DNA from 4 places in the Paenibacillus dendritiformis genome. Region 4 is predicted to be linked to each of the others. Evidence: riboswitches for the same ligand, from Rfam matches in the RefSeq annotation. Region 4 holds a riboswitch; each other region holds the start of a gene.
What was found. Region 4 has a riboswitch for thiamine pyrophosphate ahead of L6439_RS04665 (ECF transporter S component). Riboswitches for the same ligand answer to the same signal wherever they lie in the genome.

Region 1 (4,612 bases), 1.2 Mb from region 4:
ACGAGCCGTTAGCAAGAGATGAGCTGATTTATTTGCTGAGAAGGACAAGACAGGTGGAGGTCGTCGGCGAAGCCGACGCGGCGGAGGACGCCTTGGCGGGGGTCGCTGCGGCGCAGCCGGATGTGGTCTTCCTCGATATTGAGCTGCAGGAGGAGAGCGGCCTCGATATTGCGTGCCGGCTCCGGGAGCTGGAGACGCCGCCCGATGTCGTGTTCGCTACGGCATATGATGAATTTGCGCTGAAGGCGTTCGAGCTGAACGCCGCCGACTATATATTGAAGCCGTTCGACGAGCAGCGGGTGCAGCAGACCATCCGCAAGCTGCTTCGCCTGCGCGAACGGGAGGCCTATCCGGCTTCGGCAGCCTCCGCCCCCCGGGGCGGGCCGGGGGAGCGGGAGCGGCAGGAGCGTCTCGCCATCACGGTTGACGAGCGGATTATCGTGCTGCATGTCAACGATATCGTCTATCTCGGGTTCGAAGACGGGAAGACGGTCATCGCGACGACGGAGCGGAAATACAAGGTCGGCGAATCGCTGACCCAATTGGAGCGGAAGCTGAATCATCCTTCCATCGTCCGCGTCCACCGGGCGTTCCTCGTCCACCTGGATCGCATCGTGGAGATTCAGCCGTGGTTCCATTCGACCTGCCATCTTCGGATGCAGGACGGATCCCGAATTCCAGTCAGCCGCACCTATATGAAGGAACTGAAGCAGCTGCTCGGGATGACATGAGGCCTGAATCTGCCGATGCCGGATCGGGTTGTCCCGATGGCGGTGGCGGCGGGTTCGGACCCGGGGTGCAATCGCTTGCATTTCGAGGGGGCCTTTTTGCAGTTGAGTCGGCATCTATCGCATTCTGTCATGAAAACGAAGCAGGCAAGCTTTCATATTGTATGATGACTCCAAAACGATTGCAGGGAGTGGTACACATGAATGCGGTAACGATTGTAATCGGATCGATATGCATCCTGATGATCGCGTACCGGCTGTACGGAACGTTCATGGCGGCCAAAGTGCTGAAGCTGGACGATTCCAAGCCGACCCCGGCCCATGAACTGAATGACGGCAAAGATTATGTCCCTACCAACAAATGGGTCACCTTCGGGCACCATTTTGCCGCGATCGCGGCGGCCGGGCCGCTCGTCGGCCCGATATTAGCGGCGCAGTTCGGTTATTTGCCCGGCCTGCTGTGGCTTCTCATCGGCGCAGTCATCGGCGGGGCGGTGCATGATGCGGTCGTCTTGTTCGCTTCCATGCGCAAGCAAGGGAAGTCGCTATCCGAGGTCGCGAAGGACGAGCTCGGTCCGGTAGCCGGCTTCTGCACCGGCCTGGCGATGCTCTTCATCATTACCATCACGATGGCCGGGCTCTCGATGGTCGTGCTTCACGCATTGGATCATAACCCATGGGGCACCTTCGCCGTCGGGATTACGATTCCGATCGCGATGGGCGTCGGCTTGTTCTATAAGAAGACGGGGAATCTGAAGCTTGCGTCCACCATCGGCTTCATTCTGCTCATGGCCGGCGTATTTCTTGGACCCCAGATCCAAGGAACCGTCCTTGGCGACTGGCTGACGCTGGATACGAAGACGCTGGCCATCCTGCTGCCTGTCTACGCGTTCTTCGCGGCGGCCCTGCCCGTCTGGCTGCTCCTGGCGCCGCGGGACTACTTGAGCAGCTTCATGAAAATCGGCGTCTTCATCGCGCTTATCGTCGGCGTCTTCATTATCAACCCGGCGATCCCGTTCCCGGCCTTCACGGAATTCGTGAACGGAGGCGGCCCGATACTGGCCGGCCCGGTCTGGCCGTTCATCTCGATCACCATCGCCTGCGGGGCCATATCCGGCTTCCATGCCTTCGTCGGATCGGGCACGACGCCGAAGATGATTAACCGCTGGAGCGACATCAAGGTCGTCGGCTTCGGGGCGATGCTTGTCGAATCGCTGGTAGGAATTATGGCGCTTATTGCGGCAGCGGCGCTCCAGCCGGCCGATTATTTCGCGATTAATTCGGCGCCGGAAGTATTCAAGACACTCGGAATGTCTACCGTGCATCTGCCGGAGCTGGCGCAGCAGATCGGCCTCGATCTCGAAGGGCGGACCGGCGGAGCCGTCACCTTGGCCGTCGGCATGACGTACATTTTCACCAAAATTCCGTGGTTCAGCCACTTATCGTCCTACTTTTTCCAGTTCGTGATCATGTTCGAGGCGGTCTTCATTCTGACGGCGATTGACGCCGGCACGCGGGTGGCCCGCTATCTGATTCAAGATTTCTTCGGCGACATCTACAAGCCGCTGAAGCAGGTCGATTGGGTGCCCGGCTCCATCTTCGCCAGCGCCTTGGCCTGTCTGATGTGGGGATATCTGCTGTACTCGGGCGATATCGGCTCCGTCTGGGCGCTCTTCGGCGTCTCGAATCAGCTGATGGCATCGATTGGGCTCATCATCGGCGCGACGGTCATTCTGAACATCGCGGATAAGCGGAGATACATGCTGACCTGTCTCATTCCGCTCGCTTACTTGTTCGTCACGGTTAACTATGCCGGTTACTGGATGGTCAAGAACGTGTATCTGAACCCGTCCGCTTCCGGGTACAGCGTATTGAACGCCGTGCTGTCCATCATTATGCTGGTGCTCGGCATCGTCATCATGGTATCCGCCATCAAGAAGTGGATCGAACTGTGGAACGGGCCGCGGGCGAAGCTCGAACCGATTAGCGTCACATAAACGGTTCAGGATCGCTGGTCCGGCAGGGGCTTCATCGAGCGGGCAGTAAATCGGGAAGAATAGTTTGACAAGATTGGCAATCAAAGCTAAAGTAAGACGTGACAATGAACTTTATACGAAATCCGCTGGGGGAGCCGCGCAAGGCGGCTGAGACAAGAGACGCTTGGACCCTTTGAACCTGATCCGGTTAATACCGGCGTAGGGAAGTGGAGACGGCCTTCACAGGTTCGAGTTAAAGCTCTGTTTTCAAGATGACTTGACGAAGCCGCTCCATTTCGGGGCGGCTTTTTCGTATGGCTGCGCCGGGCGCCCTTCAGTTGGATTTCATCGAAAATGAGGCGGAGGTGCTGAGTATGGCCTGTTTTACCGAAGAACTCCGGCGTACGGCGGATCCGATTTTTGCGGCGATTTTTGCCCACCCGTTCGTTCGGGGCATTGCGGAAGGGACGTTGGCGAAGGAACAGCTCATTCACTATGTCAAGCAGGATTTTGAATACTTGAACGCTTTTATCCGGGTATACGGGATTGCGATCTCCAAATGCGACCACCGCGCCGCGATGGCTCTATTTAACGAGCAAATCTCGTTTATTCTGGACAGCGAGACGCACCCGCATCAAAATTTTTGCGACGTCGCCGGGGTGACGTACGAAGAATTGCAAGGCTTCCCTCTGGCCCCGTCGGCGAATCACTATGTCAACCATATGCTGACGGTTGCCCATGGAGGAACGCGGGAAGATATCGTGGCGGCACTGCTGCCCTGCCCTTGGACGTATACCGAGATCGGCCGCAGGCTGCTCGAGGAAGTGAAGCCGGATTCGTCCCATCCGTTCTATGATTGGATGCATTTTTATGGAGATCGGGAGAGCGGGATAACGATGCAGCTTCGCGGACTGCTTGATGGATGGGCGGAGTCATTGTCCGCCGCCCGGAAGCGGCAGCTGGAGGAGCATTTTCTGACCAGCTGCCGGCTGGAATATCTGTTCTGGGACATGGCCTATAGGCTGGAGGACTGGCCGGCGCCTGTCACGGAAGCGGAAGCGGTGCGGGCGTGAATCCAAGGGGGCAGCCGCTCCCCATATCATCAAGAGGCATCAAGGGACGGCGCTCCCTCGTCTATAATATGACGAATACGGTCGTCACCAAGCAAAGGAAGTGAATTCAGGTCATCGCCGTGGTGGAACGCCGAATTCCTGCTATAATCAGGCTGTTGAGAAAGAAGTTTTGAACAGGAAAATGGACATTTCTACCGGACGAAAACTGTACCATTTCCCTGGACACGCCCATCCGGCAGGCGAAATCCGCAAAACTCCACGATTTCTCTAGACACGCCGATTCGGTAAGCGAAATCCTGCAGAAATACAGCAATTCGATATGGACGACTTTTCCAGAAACGGAATCCTGCAAAATTACAGGAATTTCACCCGTTTCGCTTCGGCTTGAAGCAAAAGGGCCTAAAATGATGCAGATTTGCAGCAATTCCTCGGGATGTGGACTCATTAAGCCGAAATTCCTGTAAAATAGCAGCAATTTCCTCCGCACGTCCAAGCCCCAGGAGGCAACGATGCTTCCAGCAGGCCGGATAATGCTTCCAGCAGGCCGATAATGCTTCCTGAAGGCGATGATGTCCCCAGCATCCGACGCGGTCGGTTGGATCCCGTAAAATCAGGCCATTGAGTAGTCTATGGGACTTTTCACCTGTGATGTGGATCTCTTCTCCCGGTAGAAAAAAATCGATTTAAAACGCTCTAAGAGCCAAAGTTTGGATGAGGAAAATGGACCTTCTCCACCCCTTCACAAAAAACAGGGGTTTTCCAACCGCCTGTATAATGCAGGATTCTGCCTCGGATCGGGGCCTGTTTGAGCATCATTCCTGCAAATGTACATCAT
Region 2 (4,612 bases), 1.5 Mb from region 4:
CGTAGCCGATCCAGGTCCGGAGCTCCTTCTCCGTGTAGTCGCCGAGAGGCCGTCCCTGCAGCCGGACCATTCCGGCCTCCGGCTCGTTGAGCCCGGCCAGCAGCGAGGCGAGCGTCGATTTGCCCGCCCCGTTCGGCCCGGCGATGGCGACCCATTCTCCCGCGCGCACGGTCAGCGAGATCCCGTCCGCCACCGGGCGGCCGCCGCGCCGGAAGCGCAAGCCTTCCGCCTCCAGCAGAGGGGCGGGTCCGCCTCCGGCCCGCACTCCGGCTACCCTGCAGCCGGACGGGGAAGGCGCGGCGAGCGCCCGCAGCGCGCGCTCCCGGCCCGCCTCGCTCCACCGGGCCAGCTCGGCGGCGAGGTCCTGCTCCGTCAACACCGCCGCCTTCGCCGGCGGTTCCTCGCCCGGGACAAGCCGCCTCAGCTCGCGGTACAGCCGGAGCGGACCCGGCTGCCAGATGCCGGGCGCTTCCGGCGCCGCGCCGGCATAATACGCGGCGGGCGGCCCGTCGTAAGCGATGGCGCCGGCGGCGTCCATCACGAGCAGCCGGTCCGCCTGGCCGATCCACTCGTCGATCTGATGCTCGATGACGAGCACGGCCAGACCGCGCGCCCGGGCGAGCTCGCGGACGTATGCCGCGAACTGTCTGCGGGACGCCGGGTCAAGATTCGATGTCGGCTCGTCGAGCACGAGCAGGCGCGTCTCCATCGCGATGGCGCAGGCCAGCGCCAGCCGCTGCTTCATGCCGCCGGACAGCTCGTGAATCGGCGCCTCGCGCCAGGGGGCGAGGTCCACCGCCGCCAGCGCCCCGCTGATGCGGCCGTCCATCTCCTCCCGCGGACAGCCGAGGTTCTCCAGGCAGAAGGCGATCTCCTCCTCGACCCGCAGCAGGCAGAATTGGCTCTCGAAATCCTGGAACACGATGCTGGCCGCCCAAGGCGCGTTCCCCGCCGCCCGCTCGCTGACCGGCTTCCCGTACACCAGCACCCGGCCCTGCACCTCGCTGTCGATGGCGTGAGGGTACAGCCCGGCCAGGCAGAGGGCGAGCGAGCTCTTGCCGCAGCCGCTCGGCCCGAGCAGCAGCGCCGTCTCCCCGTCGCCGATGCGGACGTCGATGCCGCACAGGATCGGATCCGCGCCCGCCTCGAGAGCGAGCGTCAGCCCCTCGGCCTGGATCGCCGCCACGCGCCCGCTCATGCGGCTCATATCCACGCGGCTCATGCGGCGCGAGAGCCTTCCTTCGCGATTGGATAGCTGCGCAGCACGCCGGTCCGCTTCAGCGACTGGGCGATGCCGTGGCCGAGCAGCCCTGCGATGAGCGCCCCGCTGACGCAGCGGACGGCCAGCATCGCGATGACGAGGCCGGCGGAGTATGCGCCGAAGCCGCTGCGGAAGTAGCCCCACGCGAAGCTGAACAGGGCCGCCCCGACCCCGGCCAGCATCAGCGTCCTCAGGCTGTAGCTGCGGTAGCGGGTGGCCGCGAAGGCCGCTTCAGCGCCGAGCCCTTGAATGAGGGCGGACACGATCAGGATCGGTCCGACCGCGTTGCCGATCAGCACCTCGACGACGCCGGCCACCGTCTCCGAGATGACGGCGGCGCCCGGCTTGCGCAGAATCGTGGCGGCGATAATCGATACGATGAACCAGATGCCGAAGATGACTTCGTAGCCCATCGGCCCCATGAAGCCGACCAGGATATTGCCGACCTGGAAGAACAGCAAATAGACAACGGCAAAGACGACAGACAGCGAGCTGAGCATGACGATATCTTTTAATTTCCAACGTTGCATCGGTATATGGATCTCCCTTCCGCTTCCCGCGTTCATGACTTCCGGCTCGGGCTATGCGCCGAAATATTCGCCGTCAGCACGATATGAGCGCTGTCGCTTGTCCGCGCCCGCTCGAAGGCATGCTCCAGCGTCGCGAACACGTCATGCGCGTCGCCCTGCAGCCCGCTCGCATAATGCACCCCCTTGGTGAAGGTGCCTTCTTCCCGGGCAAGACCGATAATGTCAGAGATGGTATCCATATAATCCGGCGTGCCGAGCGGATAGAGCGAGAACTGCGCATCCGTCCGGACCGAGATCAGGCGGGAGAGGTCTTCATTCAGGCGATGGGCGTCCTCTGTCATGCAATAATCGGCTTCGCTGTCGCCGGGGCAGCCGACCGAAAAGGTCGCATTCAGCACGGTATGAACGCCCGACCGGGCGCAGTGGAGAAAGATTGACTTCACCACGTCGAACACATGCTCCGTCTTGCCGCGGACGCAGGTGCTCACCTCATCCGTCTTCGACCATACTTTGGACAGGTCCGTTGCCTCCAAGGCGCCGAGAATCAGCTCCACGAACCGATCGCTCATCGGATAGAGCGAGAACCGGCAGCCGGCGATCTGGCCGGTGCCGCACATCGATTTTTTCATTGCGAATTCCTCCCGTATCTGCGAATGATCGAAAAACAGCAAAAAACCGCACTTCCGGGAAGTGCGGTTCGCCATACGGAAGAACGGCTGCCAGGAAGGAAACCCTCCTTCGGCGGGCGCGAATCATCGTAATCTGCCTACACTTCCCCACGCTAGTATTATCTAGTTCGGGTCGTAAGGGTTAACAGCGATCCGCTGTCTCTCAGCCTGCGAGCAAGCACCCCTAGTGTTCACGGATATGCGGTTGGCTTTGCTTCTTTCACGCTTCCCATTATACCGGGACCGTCCTGAATGTAAAGACTCTTTTCGGGAAAAGGCGCTTTTTCATCGTCCTTCCCGATCATCTTCCGGTATAATGAAAAGAAATGTCATCGCTTGGAATCGAGAGAATACGAGGGAATCTTCATGAATTCAATGACGCACGGCCTGAACCTTCCCGGATATGAAGCAGATAAAATTATATATGAGGACCCTTACCTGTACGTCTGTTACGCCTATGCGGCGAAGCGGAAGCAGCCCGCCCTGCTCAAGGTAGTGAAGGAAGGCAGCCGCACCATCATCGAGAACGCGAAGCTGCTGCATGAATACGAAGGCGCCGCTCGCGTGCCTGTCGACGGCATCCTGCGGCCGGTGACGGTCGTGCCGCATGGCCACGCCCTCATCCTGGAGTATGAGCCGGTGAACGGGGTAACCTTGCGGCGCTACTTCGAGATGCAATCCGTATCGCTCAACGAGTTCCTGGAGCTCGGCATCGGCATATGCCGGATGATCGAGGCGCTCCACCAGCAGCAGGTGCTCCATCTCAATCTCAAGCCCGATACGCTCCTTGTGCAGATGGTGACGAAGCGAATCTATGTGACCGGCTTCGGATATGCCTTGTTCCTGCGGCAGGATGGGGGACAGCCGGTGAAGCGCCCGCTGCTGGAGGGCAATCCGATCTATATGTCCCCGGAGCAGACCGGGCGCATGAACTGCGATCTCGGCCCGTACTCGGATCTGTACTCCCTGGGCATGACCTGGTATGAACTGCTGGCGGAAGAGCTGCCATTCGAGGCGGACAACGCGCTCGCCTGGTCGCATGCGCATATGGCGCGGCGCCCCGTGCCGTTAATCGAACGGAGGCCGGACCTGCCCCCGGAGCTGGCGGAGATCGTGATGAGGCTGCTGGAGAAGGACCCGGAAGCGCGCTATCCGGATGCGCGCACGCTGCGCGTCGCGCTGGAGGAATGCCTGGAGGGGCGGCGGAACAGCCACGCATCGGAGCTGCCGGAGGGAACGTTGCGGGATCAGGCTGCGCCGGCGCGGCAGCTATCGGTGACAGCGCTCTACCCTGACGATCCGGGGCCTATCCTGCCGCACCCTGCGCTTGGCCAGGCCGGTGACGCTCCGCTGTTCGGCTTGAGCGGCCCGTTCGCGGGGCATGACGGCGGCGGCTATCCGCAGACGCTGGATCTGGCGGCGGTCGTCCAGTCCTCCCGCTGCTTCGCGGAGGGTTGGGCCGGACGCGGACTGGCGGATAAGCTGCTCGCCACGATTCTGATGCAGGCCGGAGCGGGGCAGGGGCATCTCATCGTCTTGCGCCAGGGCACGCCTTACGCGGAAGCGTCGATAGATACGGACAGGGACGGGATGAGCGAGTGCGGCGAATTCCGGCCTTGTCCGCTGGGCGAGTTCGGCGCCGTGCCGGAGGAGCTTGTCCGCGCTGCGCTTCAAGCGGGCGAGCCGATGCTGCTGCGCACCGAGAGCGGGAAGCGCTCCGGCAGTTCGAAGCCGCATGGGCCGGCGGCGTTCGCGCCCGAAGAGAGGGCCGGCCGCCCGGCCTCTGTGCTGGCGCTGCCGATTCGGCTTCATGACCAGGTGAGGGGCTGCCTGTATCTGGTCAATGGACGGACGCGGCACGCCTTCGTCCCGGGACGTCAGGGAACGCTGCACACATTGGCTTGCCAGCTGCTGTACGTGGCGGAAGCCCAGGGCAGAATGCAGCTGCCGTCCAAGGAGGAGCTGCAGCGGCTGGCGAAGGTGGAGGAGCTCACCGCCCGCGAACGGGAGGTGCTCAGCCTGCTGGCCCGCAGCCTCTCGAACAAGGAGATTGCCGAAGAACTGCTGGTGTCGGCCGAGACGGTGAAGGCCCATATCAAAAACCTGTTCAAGAAGCTCGGGGTCGATCGCCGCATGAAGGCGGTCTCCGTCGC
Region 3 (4,612 bases), 1.7 Mb from region 4:
AGCAGCGGCAGCAGGGCGATCGTCGGCACGTTTTGGCTCAATATAATGAGCGGATAGATCGCGCGCTTCAGCCAGGGGAGCGGATGGAGCAGACAAGCCAGCGCGAGGCCGATTCCGGCTCCAGTCCCGAAGCCGACCAGCATCAGCTTCAGGGTAGCCAGCGCATGCAGCAGAATGCCGCTGCCGTTGGCCGCCGCTTCCCGCGCGATATCAAGCGGGCTCGGGAGCATCCATTTCTCCACATCGAACAGCATGACCCCAATCTGCCATGCCACGATGAACAGCAGCAGGGCCGCCGCGGGCGGTCCCGCCGTTGCAAGCCGTCTTTTCATCCCGCCGCCACCTTCCTGCGCGTTCCTGCCGCAGCTATGCGGTTCGTCCCCCTCATGCCAACTCCTCCTCTCGATGCTGATCCTGCTCTTGATGCTAATCCCCCTCTTGATGCTAATCCCGTCTTGATGCCGAGCCCGGCTCGAACCGTTCATCCCGGAGAGGGCAAACCCTTGCACGGATTATCGGCCCTCAAAATGATCTAACGCCATCATCGCCTGCCGTCATCGCCCGTTCCCTGAGCAGCGTCTGCCTCAGGCTTCAGGCAAGAACTCGTTCGTGAACGCCTTGTCGATATCGATCGGCTTCTCCATCAGCTTGTTCTGCAAAAGCCAGTTCGTATAGTTATCCCACACTTCCCGCTTCTGCTCTCCCCAGCGCGGCGCATCGTCGCGGTATTTCGGGCTGAGCCAGCGCTGGCTGGCCATAACCAGTTCCTTGTCCAGGTCAGGCACCTGCTTCAACATGATCCCGGCCGCCTGCTCCGGATTGTCGATCGCGAACTGATATCCCCGCGACACGGCCCGCATGAACGCCTTCACCAGCTCGGGATCGGACTCGATCAGCTTCTCGCTGGTCGCGATGACCGGAGTGTAGTAGTCGAGCGCATCCGAATATTGATTGACATACATCATATCGATCGGCTCGCTGCGCAGCTCAGCCTCAATGCCTGTCCACCCGTAGAAAATCCAAGCGAAATCAATATCCTTTTTGACCGCGGTGAAAAAGTCGGCGGAACCCATATTGATGTTCTTGATCTTGCCGTAGTCGGCGCCCTCCTGCTCCATGAGCGTCCGCAGCACCATTTCTTCCACCGGCGAGCCCCAGCCCCCGTACGTCTTGCCTTCGAAATCCTTGGGCGACGTAATGTGCTTGTCCTGCGGGGCGGCGAACCCGGACGTATTATGTTGAATGATGGCCGCCAAAGACACGATCGGCACATTCTGCGTGCGCGCCAGCGTAATGCTCTCTTGTACGCTGACCCCGAACTGCGCGGCGCCAGAGGCGATCATCGCGTCGGCTCCGCCTGTACCGGGCTGAATAATGTTCACCTTCAGCCCTTCCGCTTCGAAGTACCCCTCTTGCTGGGCGACATACACCCCGGTATGGTTCGTATTCGGCGTCCATTCCAGCACGAACGTAATCTCGCGCAGCTCCTTCGGCGCTTCAGCGCCCTGTGCTCCGCTTCCTTGCGTCGTCGGTGCGGAACCTCCTCCCGCGCAGGCGGTCAACATGAACATGAGCGCCAAGGCCAGTCCAAGCGCTCCTTTTTTTCGTGCACGCATGCTTCTCATCCTGATCTTCTTCCCCTTTCCGATTCGCCTGTCATTCAGGCGGTACACGGCCATGCTCCTTCTCTGGCATACGAACCGGCGGAGTCCCGGCACAACGGGCATCCTGCCGCAGCCCTTCCCTGATAAGCGCCCGCGCAAGCCATCGCGCGGATCTAAAAAAGCGCCCCTCATCGGGGCGCTTACGCTGTCCATTACCTAGGCGTGTGCATGGCGGCCGCTTGAACGGTACGTCGCGTTCCATGCAGAGCATTCCGCTTGCCCGCCCGCGCTGTGAACACGGATGCGGTGCATCGGACTTCTCCGACCGCAAAGGAACGCCTCCGCCGTCCGGCATGGCGCCATTCTCATTCCTACGCTGGCATTACCCAGATCAGGTGTAAGGGTCAGTATCTTCACGGGATACGATCTCAGCCGGCCCTATTCCAGCCCCCCTAGTATGCATATTCAGTTGCCGTTTCACATGCAATTATAGACCTCGTCCGCTCCCTTGTCCAGCCATGATGCGGCGCAGGATCCGCATATCTCCTGCCTTTCTTGTGACGAAGCACATAGCGATCTTCTTTCCGGTACGGGTAAGATGGCCTTGGGAGGGATGTCTTCATGAAAAAACGACTTGTATGGGTTGGGGCAACCGCGCTCGCCCTCATCTTCGGAACCGCGGTATATGCCTCTGGCAGCAACGACAGCGGCTTCGGCCAAATGCCCCCCCATATGAAGCAGATGCATCCGAATATGACCGATGCACAGGTTGAACAAATGGTTCAACACTGCCATGGAGCCGATCGCCAATCGGTCCGCAGCCAAGGCATGATGCGCGGGGGCATGATGCATAATCAAATGATGCAGAACGGACATGGGTACTGATCCCATCGATCACGACCGGGTGAAGCAAGGGGTTCCAGCCGCCAATCGGCGCAGGAACCCCTTTTTGTGGGAAACGGACGGCCCCCGCGCCTCGGACAACGTTCCATGTGAAACATGGCGCAATTTGTCAAAAATGCTCGGCCTACTTGTCACGGCGCTCCCGCCCGTACTGTATCCAATGCCGGCATTCATAAAAAAACGCCCGGCTCCGCATCTTGTCTGCGAAGCCGGACGGTATCGTGTACGCAAGTTATCGTCTGTCCATGCTGCCTTCCCTTGCGGCGGACGATTCCATTCCGGGCACGCGGAAGCTTCTCGCCCAATATAAAAACGGGGTGGACGCTACCGACAACAGCAGCTTGACGATATAGGTCGTCAGCAAAATTTGAAACCATACGTCCCATGGGTAATAACCGGCAAACGCGATCGTGCAGAAGACGAACGAGTCCGCCAATTGGCTGATTCCCGTGCTCCAGTTGCTGCGAATCCACAGCTGGCCCGACTTGGGAAAACGTTCCCGCAGCATGCTGAACAGCTTGACATCGAGAAATTGACTGACGAGATAGGCCGTCAGGCTCCCCGCGGCGACCCGCGGCATCAAGTCGAAAATATGCGCCAGCGACGCCTGTGCCCTCTGGGCAATCTCATCTCCTTGAGGAATGAAGGCAAGGGCCATCTGCATGATTATCGTTGTCATGATGAGCATGAAAAATCCGAACCAGACCGCGCGGCGCGCTTCCTTGGGTCCATATTTTTCGTTAAGAAGATCCGAGGTCATGAACAGGCTGGCATTTGCCGCATTGCCCAGCGTCATTACGATGCCGAACATCTCGATCGTCTTCCCGACCTGAATATTGGCGACGATGGTCATGACGCCGACCCAGGCGAACAAGCCGTTCTTGCCGAACAAGCGGTAACACAGCAGAAAAAAGCCGAAATTGGCAAGGACAAACAATATCCCCCATATGAAATTGAACATTCGGTACTCCCCCTAGTTTTGATTACGCGGGATGGTTGCGAACCGCGGTGTGATGGCACACAGGGGTATACTTTACCATAGACCAGGTCAATTGCCAATGCCAAAAACTCACTGTTTTCCTTTGCCGCTCTCCCCGGCGGCATGCCCGCGTTCTCGCAGAAAATGTTTGCCGACCAGGGGCGCCTAAGCGAAACTTGCGGGCACCCGGAAAAAGCACCTTCCCCAAAAATGCGGGGAGGTGCTTTTTCCGGGTGATGCTTCCCGGTCAGGCGTCCTTTATTTGCGCAGCAGCTTGTTCGCCTTGTCCGTCGCGGCCTGCAGCGCTCCATCCGGCGTCGCCTGGCCGAGGATGACCCGTTGGATCTCGGTCATAATAACCTCCTGCAATTCCTTATAGCCGGGCACCATCGGACGCGCCTTGCCATACTGCAGCTGATCGATCGCGACCTTGAAGTTCGGATCCTTGGCGAAGGCCTCCTTCAAGGTATCCGACTCCACCGCAGTCTTGCTGACCGGCATATAACCAGAGCCTTGCGACCAGCGTATCGTCTGCTCCGGAGCGGTCATCCACTGAATGAACTTCCACGCCGCCCGCTTCTTCTCCGTGGACGATGCCGCCAGCACGGCCAGATTCGCGCCGCCCGTCGGAGCGCCATAATCCTTGTTCGCCGGCAGAAAGGCGGTTCCGACCTCGAATCCGGCCGTCTCCTTCAAGCCCTTCAGATCGCCCGTCGACGTAAAGATCATGGCGACCTGCCCGTTGACGAAATCCTGCTTGGCTACGTCCCAAGCATTGTATTTCTCGCCCGGCGGATTCTTCATAATGCCTTCCTTGATCATGCGCGACCAGAATTCAAGCGGCGCTTTTCCCGCCTCGTTCAGCAGCGCAAGCTGCTTGTTGTCCTCGGTCAAGATGCTGCCCCCGCTCTGAAAGACAAGCGCTTCATAGAACCAGATGTCGATCGGCGTGGAGAAGCCGTAGCGCACCGTCTTCCCGCCCTCCTGCTTCGTCAGCTTGCGGGCGAATTCCTCCAGCTCCGTCCAAGTCTTCGGGCCTTCCGGGTTGAGACCCGCCTCCTTCAACAGCCCCTTGTTCAGATAGAGCAAGGGCGTCGAGCGGTTGAACGGGATGGCGTACAGCTCA
Region 4 (4,612 bases):
ATGCTCGGCATCAACATCGAGACCGACATGCGCAAAAAGCTGTTCGATCATATTCAGAAGCTCTCGTTCCGCTTTTTCGACAACAACAAGACGGGCCACCTGATGTCACGCATGAGCAATGATTTGTTCGAGATTGGCGAGATGGCTCATCATGGTCCCGAGGATGTCTTCATCGCGGTGATGACGCTGATTGGCTCGTTCGTGCTGATGCTCACCATCAACTGGAAGCTGGCTTGTCTCACGTTCGCGATCATTCCGTTCCTCATCTGGCTCGTCGTCTGCAACAAGCGGATGACCCGGGCGAACCACCGGATGTTCACCGACATCGCGGATTTCAACGGACGGGTCGAAGACACGTTCGGCGGGATCCGCGTCGTGCAGGCATTCGCGAACGAAGGCTTCGAGCGGGAACGCTTCGCGGTCAATAACCAGCGCTTCCGCTCGACGAAGCTGATCGCCTACCGGATTATGGCGCTTAACTCGTCGGTGAGCTATATGCTGATGCGGCTCGTGACCGTCTTTGTGCTCATCTGCGGGGCTTGGTTCGTCATTCGGGGGGAGTTGTCCTATGGCGAGCTGGTCGGCTTCATTCTGCTGACGAACGTGTTCTTCAAGCCGATCGACAAGATCAACGCTGTCATCGAGAGCTATCCGAAAGGGATCGCGGGCTTCAAGCGCTACCTGCAAATCCTCGATACGGAACCGGATGTCAAGGATGCGCCCGATGCGATTGAGGTGGCCCATCTGCGCGGCGATATCCGCTATGAAGGCGTCACCTTCGGCTATGACGGCCTTCCCCCGGTGCTCGAGAATATTGACCTGACGATTGCGGCAGGAGAGACGGTCGCGTTCGTCGGGCCTTCCGGGGCAGGCAAGACGACGCTCTGCAGCCTGCTGCCGCGCTTCTATGACGCCGAGGCGGGACGCATCACGATCGACGGCATCGATACGCGGGAGATGACGCTTGCATCGCTGCGCCGCCAGATCGGGATCGTGCAGCAGGATGTGTTCCTGTTCGCGGGTACATTGCGCGAGAACATTGCCTACGGGAAGCTCGATGCCAGCGAGGAGGAGATTATGGAGGCCGCGCGCCGGGCGCGGCTGGAGGAGTTCATCCGTTCGCAGCCGCTCGGGCTGGACACGGTCGTGGGCGAGCGGGGCGTGAAGCTGTCCGGCGGGCAGAAGCAGCGGCTGGCTATCGCCCGCATGTTCCTCAAGAATCCGCCGATTCTGATTCTGGACGAGGCGACGTCGGCGCTCGACACCGAGACCGAAGCGGCCATCCAGCAGTCGCTGGCTGAACTGGCGGCCGGCCGGACGACGCTGATCATCGCCCATCGCCTGGCTACGATCAAGCATGCGGACCGGATCATCGTCGTCAATGAGGACGGCATTGCCGAGCAGGGGCGGCATGACGAGCTGCTGGCGCTGGGAGGAAGCTACAGCCGGCTGCATCAGGCCCAGTTCGGGGCATAACGCTCGTCTTGGCCGGCATGACAGGCACGGGTTATGGTGACTCTACAGAAGGGATGGCGGCGAAGATAAGGACCGCTTCTTCTTCGCCTCTCGCCCATCCGCCATTGCCAACCAATCGGGAATGCGGTATTATAGGGGCGATTACATATTCATACAAATTCGGGTGCTTGAGGAGTCAGGCTGAGATAGTAGCCAGTATACCGCTACGGACCGTTAATCTGATCTGGATAATGCCAGCGTAGAGAAATCTTGTATTTGTCGTGCGATCATGCCTGCAGGATGATCATCGGCTTACTCTACCGTCTGGGTTCCAGACGGTTTTTTTGTATGAACCATGAGATAAGGGAGAGGGTAGCAATGCAAGAACAGGCAAGTGAAAAGAAAGGATTGCGATTCCAGGACATTCTCATTACCGTCATGATCGGGGTCGTCTTCGGCGTTATCTTCAAGCTGTGGGATAGCGTGTACAGCATCGTGAAGCCGCTGTTCCCGCAGGCGGGGCAATTGACTTACGGCATGTGGTTCATGGCCGGGCCGTTCGCCTACTTGCTCATCCGCAAGCCGGGCGTCGCGCTCATTGCCAGTCTGGCCGCAGCCAATCTGTCGGCCCTGCTCGGGTCGGGATGGGGGCTGGAGACGATCATGTACGGATTCGTGCAAGGCTTGGCGGCCGAGCTCGTCTTCGCCTTGGCGCGTTACCGCCGGGGAGGATTAGCGATCGCCGGAGCGGCCGGAATCATGTCGGCTGCCGGCTCGTTCCTCCTCGATCTCGGATACGGCTATGCCAATTACGAGACATGGATGCTTGTGCTGAAATACGGACTGCGCGTCATCAGCGCCTTCACGTTCGCCGGCATCTTCGCTTACTTCCTGATGCGCGCGCTGGAAGCGACCGGGGTGACCAGGTCGATCCGGCCGGTCGCGAAAGAAGAATACGCGGCCCTGGACCGGTAGGCGCGCAGGACACCGGCTGGCGGTCAGGCCCGCCGGCCGGTTATCATGGCACATGAACGATGGGGTGTTGGGATTGACACAAGAACAAGCGGCCTCAACCAGGGCCGCGATTACAAATCTGAGATTGAAATTCCCGGGAGAGGCGTCCTTGCTGTTCAAGGACCTCTCCTTCTCCATTGCGGCGGGGGAGAAGGTGCTGCTGCTCGGACCGAGCGGCTGCGGCAAATCTACGCTGCTGCAGGTGCTGAGCGGCATTATGCCGGACTCGGTCGAAGTGCCGCTCAAATATGAGCGGAGGCAGCTCCCGGATAGCTGGGCCTTCGTATTCCAGGATCCGGATACCCAATTCTGCATGCCGTACGTCGATGAGGAATTGGCATTCGTCCTGGAGAATCTGTCGGTGCCGCGGGAGCAGATGGAGCCGCGCATAAGAAGCATATTGGAGCGGGTCGGGTTGCGGCTGGATAATCTGCATACGCCGATTGCGGCGCTGTCGCAGGGCATGAAGCAGCGGCTCGCGCTCGCCTCCGTCCTGCTGTTGGAGCCGGAGGTGCTGTTCCTGGACGAGCCTTCGGCTCTGCTCGATCCGGAAGGGACGAAGCAAATCTGGGATACGGTGAAGGACATTGCCGGATCGCATACGCTGCTGATCGTGGAGCATAAGCTGGATCTGGTCGCCGATATCGTCGATCGGGTCGTGCTGTTCGACGGCGAGGGCCGCATTATGGCAGATGGCGAGCCGGGGGCTATTTTCACGATGCACAAGGAGAAGCTGCTCGAATACGGCATCTGGTATCCGGATGTGTGGCGGGATCACGTGAAGTCGGAGTCGTACCGCGCCATCGCGGGCGCCAAGCGGCGTCAGCGCCAGGCCGAAGCGGCGTCCTCTCTTCGGGAGGACCCGATCATCGCCTTGCGCGGGTTCTCCGGGTACCGGGGAGAGGCCGAGGCAATCTCCGTCGAGGCGGCCGATGTCTATCCGGGCGAATGGATTGCCGTCACGGGCCCGAACGGGGCGGGCAAGAGCACGCTGCTGCTGTCCCTGATGCGGCTGCTTCGCGCCAGCGGCTCCTATGCTATCGGGGGACGTCCGGTCCCGGAGCCGAAGAAGCGCGGCTGGTTCCGGCCGGCCCGGCCGGAACCGCCAGAGGAGCTGGCCTTCGTCTTCCAGAACCCGGAGATGCAGTTCCTGACCGATTCCGTCTACGAGGAACTGGCTTACGGCTTGCGGCTGGCGGAATGGCCTGCCGCGGAGGTCGAGCGTCAGGTGACGGCCTTGATGGCGGCCTTCGATCTCGATATGGGATCCGACCGGCATCCGTATCATCTGTCGATGGGGCAAAAGCGCCGCCTCAGCGTCGCCACCGCCGTCGTGCGGGAGCATCCGGTGCTGCTGCTTGACGAGCCGACGTTCGGCCAAGACGCGAGGAACACGTTCGCGATCCTGGATAAGCTGGAGCGTCTGCGGGCGGCAGGGACGGCCATCGTGATGGTGACGCACGATCTGAATATTGTACGTTATTATGCCGATCGCGTGTGGCGGGTCGAACGGGGCAGTCTTACGGTCCTGGACACGATCGGGGAACGGGAGGCGCAGCTTACATGAATCTGCTGATACCGGAAACCGAGACCTGGCTGCATCGCGTCAACCCGGCCTATAAGCTGTTCGTCTTCGTGCTGCTGCTTCTTGTCACCTTGTTGAACAGGCAATTCGATTTTGCTTTGAACCAGTTGATTGCCTATACGCTGCTGCTGTTTCTGTTCAGCGGCCATTCCCGGAAGAAGGTGCTGCTGATTACGCTGCCGTTCCTGTTCTTGTTCATCTCTTCCGCTTCGACGATGATCTTGTTCGGCAAAGGCGAACATATCTGGTGGTCGTGGGGGCTGATTCGCATCTCCGAGGAGAGCTTCTACCGCGGTCTGTTGCTGGGCTGCAAGACGCTGACCTTTGGCATGCTGGGACTGGCCTTCGCCTTGACGACGAAGCCGATTCAGCTCTTCTACGCCTTGATGCAGCAGTTCCGGCTTCCCGCCAAATACGCCTACAGCTTCATCGCCTCGATTCGGATGCTTCCTGCGGTCTGGGACGACATCCGCACGCGATCCGATGCGCTGACCGTGCGGGGCGTGCGCTATGCCAAGGGAATCAAGGGCATGTACGAGCGGCTGCGGAACTACGCGC

Region 1: linked by a shared signal. The riboswitch ahead of tenA (thiaminase II) and the one ahead of L6439_RS04665 (ECF transporter S component) in region 4 are both predicted to bind thiamine pyrophosphate.
Region 2: linked by a shared signal. The riboswitch ahead of L6439_RS27220 (YkoF family thiamine/hydroxymethylpyrimidine-binding protein) and the one ahead of L6439_RS04665 (ECF transporter S component) in region 4 are both predicted to bind thiamine pyrophosphate.
Region 3: linked by a shared signal. The riboswitch ahead of L6439_RS26445 (ABC transporter substrate-binding protein) and the one ahead of L6439_RS04665 (ECF transporter S component) in region 4 are both predicted to bind thiamine pyrophosphate.

Annotation. Positions count from the first base shown of each region.
Region 1 covers NZ_AP025344.1:6,458,323-6,462,934, forward strand. Annotated here, with positions in the region: gene L6439_RS28730 (LytR/AlgR family response regulator transcription factor) at 1-731, shown strand, start outside; gene cstA (carbon starvation protein CstA) at 929-2,725, shown strand; TPP riboswitch at 2,843-2,947, shown strand; gene tenA (thiaminase II) at 3,079-3,777, shown strand; gene L6439_RS28745 (hypothetical protein) at 3,884-4,222, opposite strand.
Region 2 covers NZ_AP025344.1:6,133,043-6,137,654, reverse strand. Annotated here, with positions in the region: gene L6439_RS27230 (ABC transporter ATP-binding protein) at 1-1,222, opposite strand, end outside; gene L6439_RS27225 (ECF transporter S component) at 1,219-1,791, opposite strand; gene L6439_RS27220 (YkoF family thiamine/hydroxymethylpyrimidine-binding protein) at 1,824-2,420, opposite strand; TPP riboswitch at 2,548-2,655, opposite strand; gene L6439_RS29400 (protein kinase domain-containing protein) at 2,826-4,612, shown strand, end outside.
Region 3 covers NZ_AP025344.1:5,952,180-5,956,791, forward strand. Annotated here, with positions in the region: gene L6439_RS26440 (ABC transporter permease) at 1-332, opposite strand, end outside; gene L6439_RS26445 (ABC transporter substrate-binding protein) at 585-1,616, opposite strand; TPP riboswitch at 1,956-2,068, opposite strand; gene L6439_RS26450 (hypothetical protein) at 2,226-2,489, shown strand; gene L6439_RS26455 (queuosine precursor transporter) at 2,740-3,468, opposite strand; gene L6439_RS26460 (ABC transporter substrate-binding protein) at 3,745-4,612, opposite strand, start outside.
Region 4 covers NZ_AP025344.1:1,078,767-1,083,378, forward strand. Annotated here, with positions in the region: gene L6439_RS04660 (ABC transporter ATP-binding protein) at 1-1,476, shown strand, start outside; TPP riboswitch at 1,627-1,738, shown strand; gene L6439_RS04665 (ECF transporter S component) at 1,834-2,430, shown strand; gene L6439_RS04670 (ABC transporter ATP-binding protein) at 2,495-4,036, shown strand; gene L6439_RS04675 (energy-coupling factor transporter transmembrane component T family protein) at 4,033-4,612, shown strand, end outside.